Linked DNA regions of Prochlorococcus marinus str. MIT 9313. The protein of the gene in region 2 binds, or shares a complex with, the protein of the main gene of each other region. Links are inferred from orthologs where the notes say so. Each region holds a gene or a part of one and is shown on either strand. Other genes may lie near its edges.

Evidence for each region.
Region 1: the proteins of mfd (region 2) and uvrA are in contact, whole or in part, in a crystal structure (PDB 4DFC), measured with the Escherichia coli proteins. The link is inferred for Prochlorococcus marinus str. MIT 9313 from one-to-one orthologs.

Annotation. Positions count from the first base shown.
Region 1 is NC_005071.1:2,402,029-2,405,854, forward strand. Bases 12-3,523 are described here. They hold uvrA (excinuclease ABC subunit UvrA), read right to left. Parts: upstream 3,173-3,523; coding sequence 212-3,172; downstream 12-211. Other genes in these bases: AKG35_RS12085 (alpha/beta hydrolase family protein), read right to left, coding at 12-212; recN (DNA repair protein RecN), read right to left, coding at 3,218-3,523. Outside these bases: more of AKG35_RS12085, read right to left, coding at 1-11; more of recN, read right to left, coding at 3,524-3,826. UniProt on the Escherichia coli protein: The UvrABC repair system catalyzes the recognition and processing of DNA lesions. UvrA is an ATPase and a DNA-binding protein. A damage recognition complex composed of 2 UvrA and 2 UvrB subunits scans DNA for abnormalities.
Region 2 is NC_005071.1:845,978-850,447, reverse strand. The notes cover bases 217-4,372. They hold mfd (transcription-repair coupling factor), read right to left. Parts: upstream 3,999-4,372; coding sequence 417-3,998; downstream 217-416. Other genes in these bases: AKG35_RS04030 (aromatic ring-hydroxylating dioxygenase subunit alpha), read right to left, coding at 4,145-4,372; AKG35_RS13615 (hypothetical protein), read right to left, coding at 217-287. In the rest of the region: AKG35_RS04040 (S41 family peptidase), read left to right, coding at 1-73; more of AKG35_RS13615, read right to left, coding at 165-216; more of AKG35_RS04030, read right to left, coding at 4,373-4,470. UniProt on the Escherichia coli protein: Couples transcription and DNA repair by recognizing RNA polymerase (RNAP) stalled at DNA lesions. Mediates ATP-dependent release of RNAP and its truncated transcript from the DNA, and recruitment of nucleotide excision repair machinery to the damaged site.

The DNA.
Region 1 (3,826 bases), 1.6 Mb from region 2 along the record:
TCCGTAGCCCGATCCAACTCCACAAAATCGGGATTGGCATCAATTAGATCGCCTGCGCTCTGAGCAGCGCCAAGCTCAAAATCAATCTGACTTTCCAGTACAGGCAGATCAAACACCAAGCGTTCAAGTGCAGGAGCAGAGCTTGGAAAAAGTCCAAGCCCCGCTCCAAAACTGATTGCAAACAGCCAAAGACGGGAACGAAAAAACATCATCAAGCTGCAACAGACACAGTCTCAGGAGGATGCTTCGCTAACACCTTCTTGAGATAATGGCCCGTATGGCTAGTGGGATGGGATGCAACCTGTTCTGGAGTCCCCGTGACCAGAAGATCGCCACCACAATCTCCTCCTTCAGGGCCAAGATCAATAATCCAATCAGAACAACGAATTACATCCAAGTTGTGTTCTATCACGATAATTGAATTGCCTTTATCAACAAGACGCTGCATAACATCCATCAACTTATGCACGTCGTAAAAACTGAGGCCAGTGGTTGGTTCATCAATCAAATAAAGGGTTTTGCCAGTAGCGCGCTTTGAGAGCTCGGTAGCAAGCTTCACACGTTGAGCTTCACCACCTGAAAGCGTGGGCGCAGGCTGACCTAACTTCACATATCCCAGTCCCACATCAACCAACGTGCGCAATCGATCAGCCGCCTGGGGAATAGCAGAAAAAACCTCTGCAGCCTGCTCAACCGTCATCTGCAAAACATCTGCAATGGTGTGGCCCTTGTAAGTGACCTGTAAGGTCTCCCGATTAAATCGAGCACCTTTGCAGACATCGCACTGAACATAAACATCTGGCAAAAAGTTCATTTCAATCACATTCACCCCTTGACCACGACAAGCCTCACAGCGACCACCTTTCACATTGAAACTAAACTGACCAACTTGATAACCACGAGCCTTTGCCTCAACGGAAGCAGCAAATACCTGACGAATCGGATCAAACGCACCGGTGTAGGTGGCTGGATTAGAGCGCGGTGTACGGCCGATTGGAGACTGGTCAATCACGATCACCTTGTCGATCGCATTGACACCTCGCAACTCGCCCAAGCCTTGAGGGAAAGGCACCTTCAAACCCAAACTGTGATCTAAGGCAGGATGAAGTAACTCATTCACCAAAGTGCTCTTACCACTACCACTGACTCCTGTGACCGCAACAAGGCGCCCTAAAGGAAAATCTACGGTGAGATTTTTAAGATTATTGCGATCACAATCAATCAAACGAAGCCTGCGACTGCTTCCTTCTCTCCTCTGTCTAGGTGTAGGAATAGAGCGGCGGCCACTGAGATATGCACCTGTCAAAGATTCTTCAGCCATCAACAGATGATCCAAAGATCCTTCAACAACAATATGACCCCCATGCACCCCTGCCCCTGGACCAATATCGACAAGATGGTCAGCGGCACGAATGGTGTCCTCATCGTGTTCTACCACCAATAAAGTGTTACCCAGATCCCTTAAACGTCTGAGCGTGGCTAACAGACGATCATTGTCCCGCTGATGCAAACCAATGCTTGGTTCATCAAGCACATAAAGCACACCCGTAAGACCAGCACCGATCTGTGTCGCCAAACGAATCCTCTGAGCCTCACCGCCAGATAAGGTCATCGCGGGTCGATCCAAACTGAGATATTCGAGCCCAACATCAAGAAGAAAGCGAAGACGCATATGAATCTCACGCAAGACCAAATCACCGATCTGGATCTGACGTGAATTGAGCAAAGGCTCAGATCCATTAGCTGCTCCAACGCCCATCAGCTTTTCGATGCGTTCAAGAGTCAGCGCCACGCTGATAGAAGTGAGTTCAGTAATCCGATAAGGACCCACCTTCACCGCCAGGGCTTCGGGTCGGAGCCGCTGACCGCCACAGGCTTCACAAGGAACCAGCTCGAGGTACTTCTCCAACTTCTGGCGCTGGGCTTCTCCGCTGGCATCACGGAGCTGCCGCTCAAGGATTGGAAGAATGCCCTCAAACGGGCGGGTGTACCCCCCTTTGCCCTTGCGATACCGGCTATCGGCCTGAATCAGAATCGGTTCGCGGCTTCCATTGAGCAACACATCCCACTGTTCGTCCGTGAGCTCATTCCATGGGGTCTTGATCTCAAAGCCAAAGGCTTCACCCACTGAATAGAGCAGAGAGAAGTAATAGCTGTTGTCTTTTTCCGCCCAGGGAGCAACAGCGGCGTACACCGGCTGGGATGGATCCGGAATCACCCGGTCCACGGTGAATTTGCGCAGATGGCCAATGCCATGGCAAGCCTCACAGGCGCCATAGGGACTGTTGAAGGAAAACAGCCGTGGCGACAGTTCCTCCATCACAGCGCCGTGCACCGGGCAGGCGAAGTTCTCGGAATAGAGACGCTCCCGCTCAACGCCGTCGGGAAGTTCCTCACCCTTCTTGGGCACCACCTCCACCAACGCCAAACCATCGCCGCGTTTGAGAGCCGTGCGGAGGGAATCGGTCAGCCGTTCCTGGATCCCCTCACGGGCAACAAGACGATCGACCACCACTTCGATGTTGTGGCTGTGGTTCTTGTCCAGCTCAATGTTGTCGGCCAGCTCGCGCACCTCACCGTTGATGCGAACCCGGGCGAAACCCTCTGCTGCCAGGCCACTGATCAGCTTGGTGTGGGTGCCCTTCTTGCCGCGCACCACCGGCGCCAACAACTGATAGCGGGTCCCCTCCGGCAAAAGAAGGATCTGATCGACCATCTCGTCGATGCTCTGCGGCTTAATCGAGCGGCCACATTTGGGGCAGTGGGGTTCGCCAGCGCGACCGAACAACAAACGAAGGTAATCCTGAATCTCCGTGACGGTGCCCACCGTCGACCGCGGGTTGTGACTGGTGGATTTCTGGTCGATCGAGATCGCCGGCGAGAGACCCTCGATCGCATCGACATCGGGCTTGTCCACCTGCCCCAAGAACTGCCTGGCATAGGCCGACAGACTTTCGACATAGCGGCGTTGTCCCTCCGCAAAGATCGTGTCGAAGGCCAGCGAACTCTTGCCGCTGCCACTGACTCCGGTGAACACCACCAGCTTGTTGCGGGGGATGGTGACGTCGACGTTATTGAGGTTGTGCTGCCTGGCACCCCTCACGCGAATCACGTCGTCCTGAGTCGCCAGCGAGCCAGCTGAATCAGCGATCTTGGCAGCAGCTCGCGCCATCAGGACCCGTTGGAAAGCTCAAGAGCTTAGGAAGAACCGAAGCCTTCAAGCTGTGCGCTGGTCCAGCAGGCTCGCTGCATAGGCATCAGCCTGATTACCACCAGCGAGGTCAGCTAGCTCCTGGCGGCGTTCCTGAGTGTCCCGCAGTCGGGACACTCGCGAATGGGTCACGCCGTCCTCCACATGCTTACTTACCCGGAAATGGTGATCGGCCACGGCCGCCACGAGCGGCTGGTGGGTGACGCAAAACACCTGGCGTTGACGCGCCAGGGTCTGAAGAAGATCCGCCATCGCTCCACTAACGCGTCCACTGACGCCGGCATCAATCTCGTCAAACAACAGCGTGCTAGACCCATCCACCGCGGCAAGAGTGGTCTTAAGCGCCAGCAGAAAACGGGACATCTCACCACCGGACGCCACCTCCGTCAACGGTGCCATCGGTTGGCCAGGATTGGCGGAAAACAGGAATTGCACAGCATCCGCACCATGGTCAGCGGGATCACAGGGAGTGAGATCCACCTTGAAACGCATGTTGGCAAGGCCCATAGGGGGCAACAGCTCAAGCAACGACGCCTCCAGAGCCTCCGCTGCATTGGAACGCTCGCGATGCAACGCCGCATTGGCTTGATCACGGCTCTGGCGTCGATCGTTCTC
Region 2 (4,470 bases):
CAAAATACTTGATGGACCAATGTATAAGCCTGTAGGAGTTAAACTTCCTCAGGCTATTCCATCAACGCTATAATATCTAAAAGTTAGGCTTTCTGTTAAATAATGATTAATGTATGACCTTGCAGGATGTGTACGAGGGCATATAATTACGCCCCGTTTGATCTCTAAGTAACAGGTTGCATTAAGCCACCATCTCCACCTGAATTCGAGTCGTCGTCATCGTTTTCTGCTTCGCTTTGAAGAACAGCAAAAATGGCAATGGCGGCGAGACTCAACAATCCGCTCATTAATCCCATCATTCCCTGATTGTTCCCGATCTCAGTGAATTCCCCCAAGGCACTTTTCGCTATTTCCGCAAATGTAACGAAGAATTGCGCTTTTGTAAAGACTTCTTAATATAGTTGCGCTGGAAGGGCTTAGGGGGTAATGACGGCCTCGTCTCGCTCTATGGCTTGCTGCTTTTGCTGAATTGCAGTTAATCCATCCTCGCAAGGAATCTGTGTGGCCATGAGACGCAACCACTCCATCAGTTGTTCAAGCTGTTTTTCCATAGGCAAGACGCTTAGACCTCGTGCCAGCACCTTGGCTTTATTTCCACTTCCAGTCTGGTAAATCAGTCGGCCGTGCAGGTGTTGCGGTAAACCTTGCCTAAGTAGCCGGAAGGCGGGCTCCTCCATCGGCGTTTCCATCGCAATATTTGGCTTTTCTGGCTTAATTCTCGAGATCCCGCAGCGACGAGCTAAGAGTTTGAGCTCCATGAGTTGGAGAAGTGATTGCACAGGACCAGGAATGGCTCCGTATCGGTCTGTCCAGCTAGCTGCCAACTCAATCAGTGATTCATGAGAAGCACAATTTGCGGCAGCTCGGTAGGCAGCGATCTTTTCGTCACCATCAACAATCCATTCCGCTGGCACGAAAGCTGTTACCGGCAGATCGATTTGAGTGTCATCTACAGATGGAATGCCCTGTCCTTGGATTTCAGCAAGTGATTCCTGCAACATTTCCATGTAAAGATCGAAACCAATGGTTTCCATTTGGCCGCTTTGTTCAACGCCGAGAAGGTTTCCCACACCACGGATTTCCATGTCTCGCATCGCTAGTTGATAGCCACTTCCTAGCTGTGCAAATTCCTGGATTGCCCTTAGGCGTTGTCTAGCGGTATCACTGAGGGATGCGTCACCCGGATAGAACAACCATGCATGAGCCTGAACACCGCTTCTACCCACACGTCCACGTAGTTGGTAGAGCTGTGCTAGTCCAAATTTATGAGCATCCTCAATGAGAATAGTGTTCACACGTGGGATATCGAGGCCACTTTCAACGATCGTGGTGCATAGCATCAAGTCGGCCTCCCCTGCATTAAAGGCGACCATCGAGCTCTCAAGTTCGCCTTCTGCCATCTGACCATGGGCTACCAACAACTTCAAATCGGGCAGCATCTGTTGAAGTTGACGAGCTACATCTTCAATACCCTCAACACGAGGAACGACATAGAACACCTGTCCGCCTCGATCAAGTTCCTGGCGGATAGAACTACGAACTGCTTCTTCATCAAAAGCGGCTAGGTGGGTTTTGATAGGCCGGCGCAATGGTGGAGGGGTTGTGATCAGACTCATTTCCCTTACCCCTGAAAGGCTCATGTATAAGGTTCGCGGAATTGGTGTGGCTGAAAGGGTCAAAACATCTACATCCTTACGAAGAGCTTTGATCTTTTCCTTTTGATTGACTCCAAAACGCTGTTCCTCATCAACAACCAACAACCCTAGTTTTTGGAATGTTGTGTTTTTACTGAGTAGCTGGTGGGTACCGACAACTGCATCGATTGTCCCTTCTTTGAGGCCATTAAGTATTGATTTTCGTTCTGAGCTTGTTCTGAATCGGTTCAGTAAAGCGACCTTGATTGGGTAGGGAGCGAAGCGGTCTGAAAGTGTTCTCCAGTGTTGTTGGGCTAGCACTGTTGTGGGCGCAAGCATGGCTATCTGGCGTCCAGACGTAATTGCTTTGAAGATCGCTCGTATTGCTACTTCCGTTTTTCCGAAACCAACATCTCCGCACACAAGCCGATCCATAGGTTGTGCTGCTTCCATATCGCGTTTTACATCAACGACTGCCTTGACCTGATCAGGTGTTGGTTCATAGGGAAAGGATTCTTCTAGTTCAATCTGCCATGGTCCATCTGGTGGGAAGGCATATCCAGGGGCCTGGAGTCGCTCTGCATAGAGCTTGACCAGATCCATCGCAACTTTGCGAACTAACTTTCGGGTGCGCTCTTTAACTTTTTGCCACGTTGTTCCTCCCATGCGATTAAGTTTTGGTGGCGATTCACTTGTTGATCGATACCGACCAAGGCTGCCGAGCTGATCGGCGGCCACGCTGAGTGTTCCATCCAAATACTCGATAACCAAATAGTCACGGACCTCACCACTTATGGCTAGTTTTTCTAATTTCAGAAAACGACCGATGCCGTGATTGCGATGCACGACGAAATCCCCAGAGCACATTTTATTGGGGTCAACCGTACGACTCGCCGCCCGTCGTCGTCGTCGAACATAACCGGTAGAGCCAAGGGTTTTTTGACCAAAAAATTCACGGTCAGTCATCAAAACAACACGCCAGGCTGGCAAGATCAGCCCCTCTAAATCCACAGAACCAGTTGTCTTTAAAGCTACTGGGGTGTTTTGCTCGAGCAAACGTTCAATGGCTGGGTGATCTTTAGCGTTTGGGACGAAGCGTGTGATGCAGTCATGCTCCTCAAGAAGAGCCACAGCACGGCTTGGTTGTGCTGATAAAAGCCAAACGGGATGATGTTCTTTTTGATAATTTTTGATTTGCTCTCCTAACCTGCCGAACTGGTTTGGGTTGGCTGGAATTGGCCGACTGGCAAGATCAAAACTATTTGCATAACCATCGTCTTCATGGAGTTCGGCAAGATCAATGCCAGCAAAGCGATCTGTGGTTGCATAGCTTTCTTTGATGCTGCGATGAAGCAATGGAGGCCAATACTTTTTTTGTTCATCAGTCGACAATCCCATTGATTGACCCACATCAATGTGATGTTCTTCTGCATGTTCAAGCCATAGTTTTCCATGTGCAGAGCCATGACGCTTCTCATCTATTGCGATAAAGGAGTTGGCAGGAATGTAGTCAAGTAGCGAGGCAGGTTTGTTCCATGCAATACCCATTAACCTTCTTATACCATCTGGTGTAGAACCTTCTAATAGTTGATCTAAAGTCTTCTCACTAACAAGACGGTCAAGCCCATCGGGCATGGACTCTCGTAGTTGATGAGCAATTAATGGACTAAACCCTGATGGGGTTAGGCAAAGCTCATTAACTTCATCCAGGGAACGTTGACTGATTGGGTCGAATTCTTTTAATTTGTCAAGTTCATCACCGAATAACTCGAGGCGAACTGGTAATTCACTGCTTACTGGAAAAATATCAACGATGTCACCACGACGACTCCAGGTAGCTTCCTGATCAACGGTTGTAACTCGATCATATCCAAGTTTGCTAAGAGTATTGGCTAAGCTTTCCAGGTCTATATGCTCTCCACGACAGAGTATTTCACACTGTGATGCGAGTGCATCAACAGGAGGTAGATGTGGCTGCAAAGCTCTTTCTGTGGCCACAATGGCTCGATCCCAACTTCTGGATGATTCTCCAAGAAGTTCACTTAGAACCTGCAATTGCCCCCATACGATTTCTGTTGTGGGGTCAAATGGCTCATAAGGTGATCCTTCACTTGTTGGGTAGAGATGATTATGCGACCAACCCATCATCGCAAGCAGCGAAGACCAGCGATTGGCCTCTTCTAGTGTCGGTACGATCACAACCAGTGGACGGTTCTGCTTACGAGCTATTGCACTTGCAATCAATGCGCGCCCGACTCGCCCGGCTCCCCGCATCAGTAAGCGGTCGTTTCGATTACTTCTATCCACCAACTCACCAGTGAGAGTCGACTTCTGAAGCTGACGAACTAATGAGCTCAGAGGCATGGTTGCTAAATAATCATCAAAATTGACAAGTTATAAATATAGCTTGTGAGGCCCAAGTGAAGTGTTTTGTTCAATTGTTAGGCAAGGCCTAATTCTTGAACAGAACTCATATCAATAAAAATCAAAATCTCTAAGAAATTAGATCTTTATTCTTGAGTTCCAACCATGGGCATTGAAACATTGCCAGACTTTATTTGTTGAACTAAGTCTGGCGCAAAAATTAACGCGAGTATGATCAGTATTATAGAGAATAGTCTAACGGCTACTTTGCGATCAATTATACGTTTAATATCATGAGATAACTGTGGGTTTGCAGGAGGGTATAGCATCAACATATCTTGATGAATTGTATTTGTATGTGCGGTTGTGGGGTGTATATCCCATGGGTGTTCTTTTTCAAGTGAGTGTTGATGCCAATCCCAAAAAAGATTAATCATCTTGTCTTCTGCTAAAAGTTTGGTTTGACCTTGGT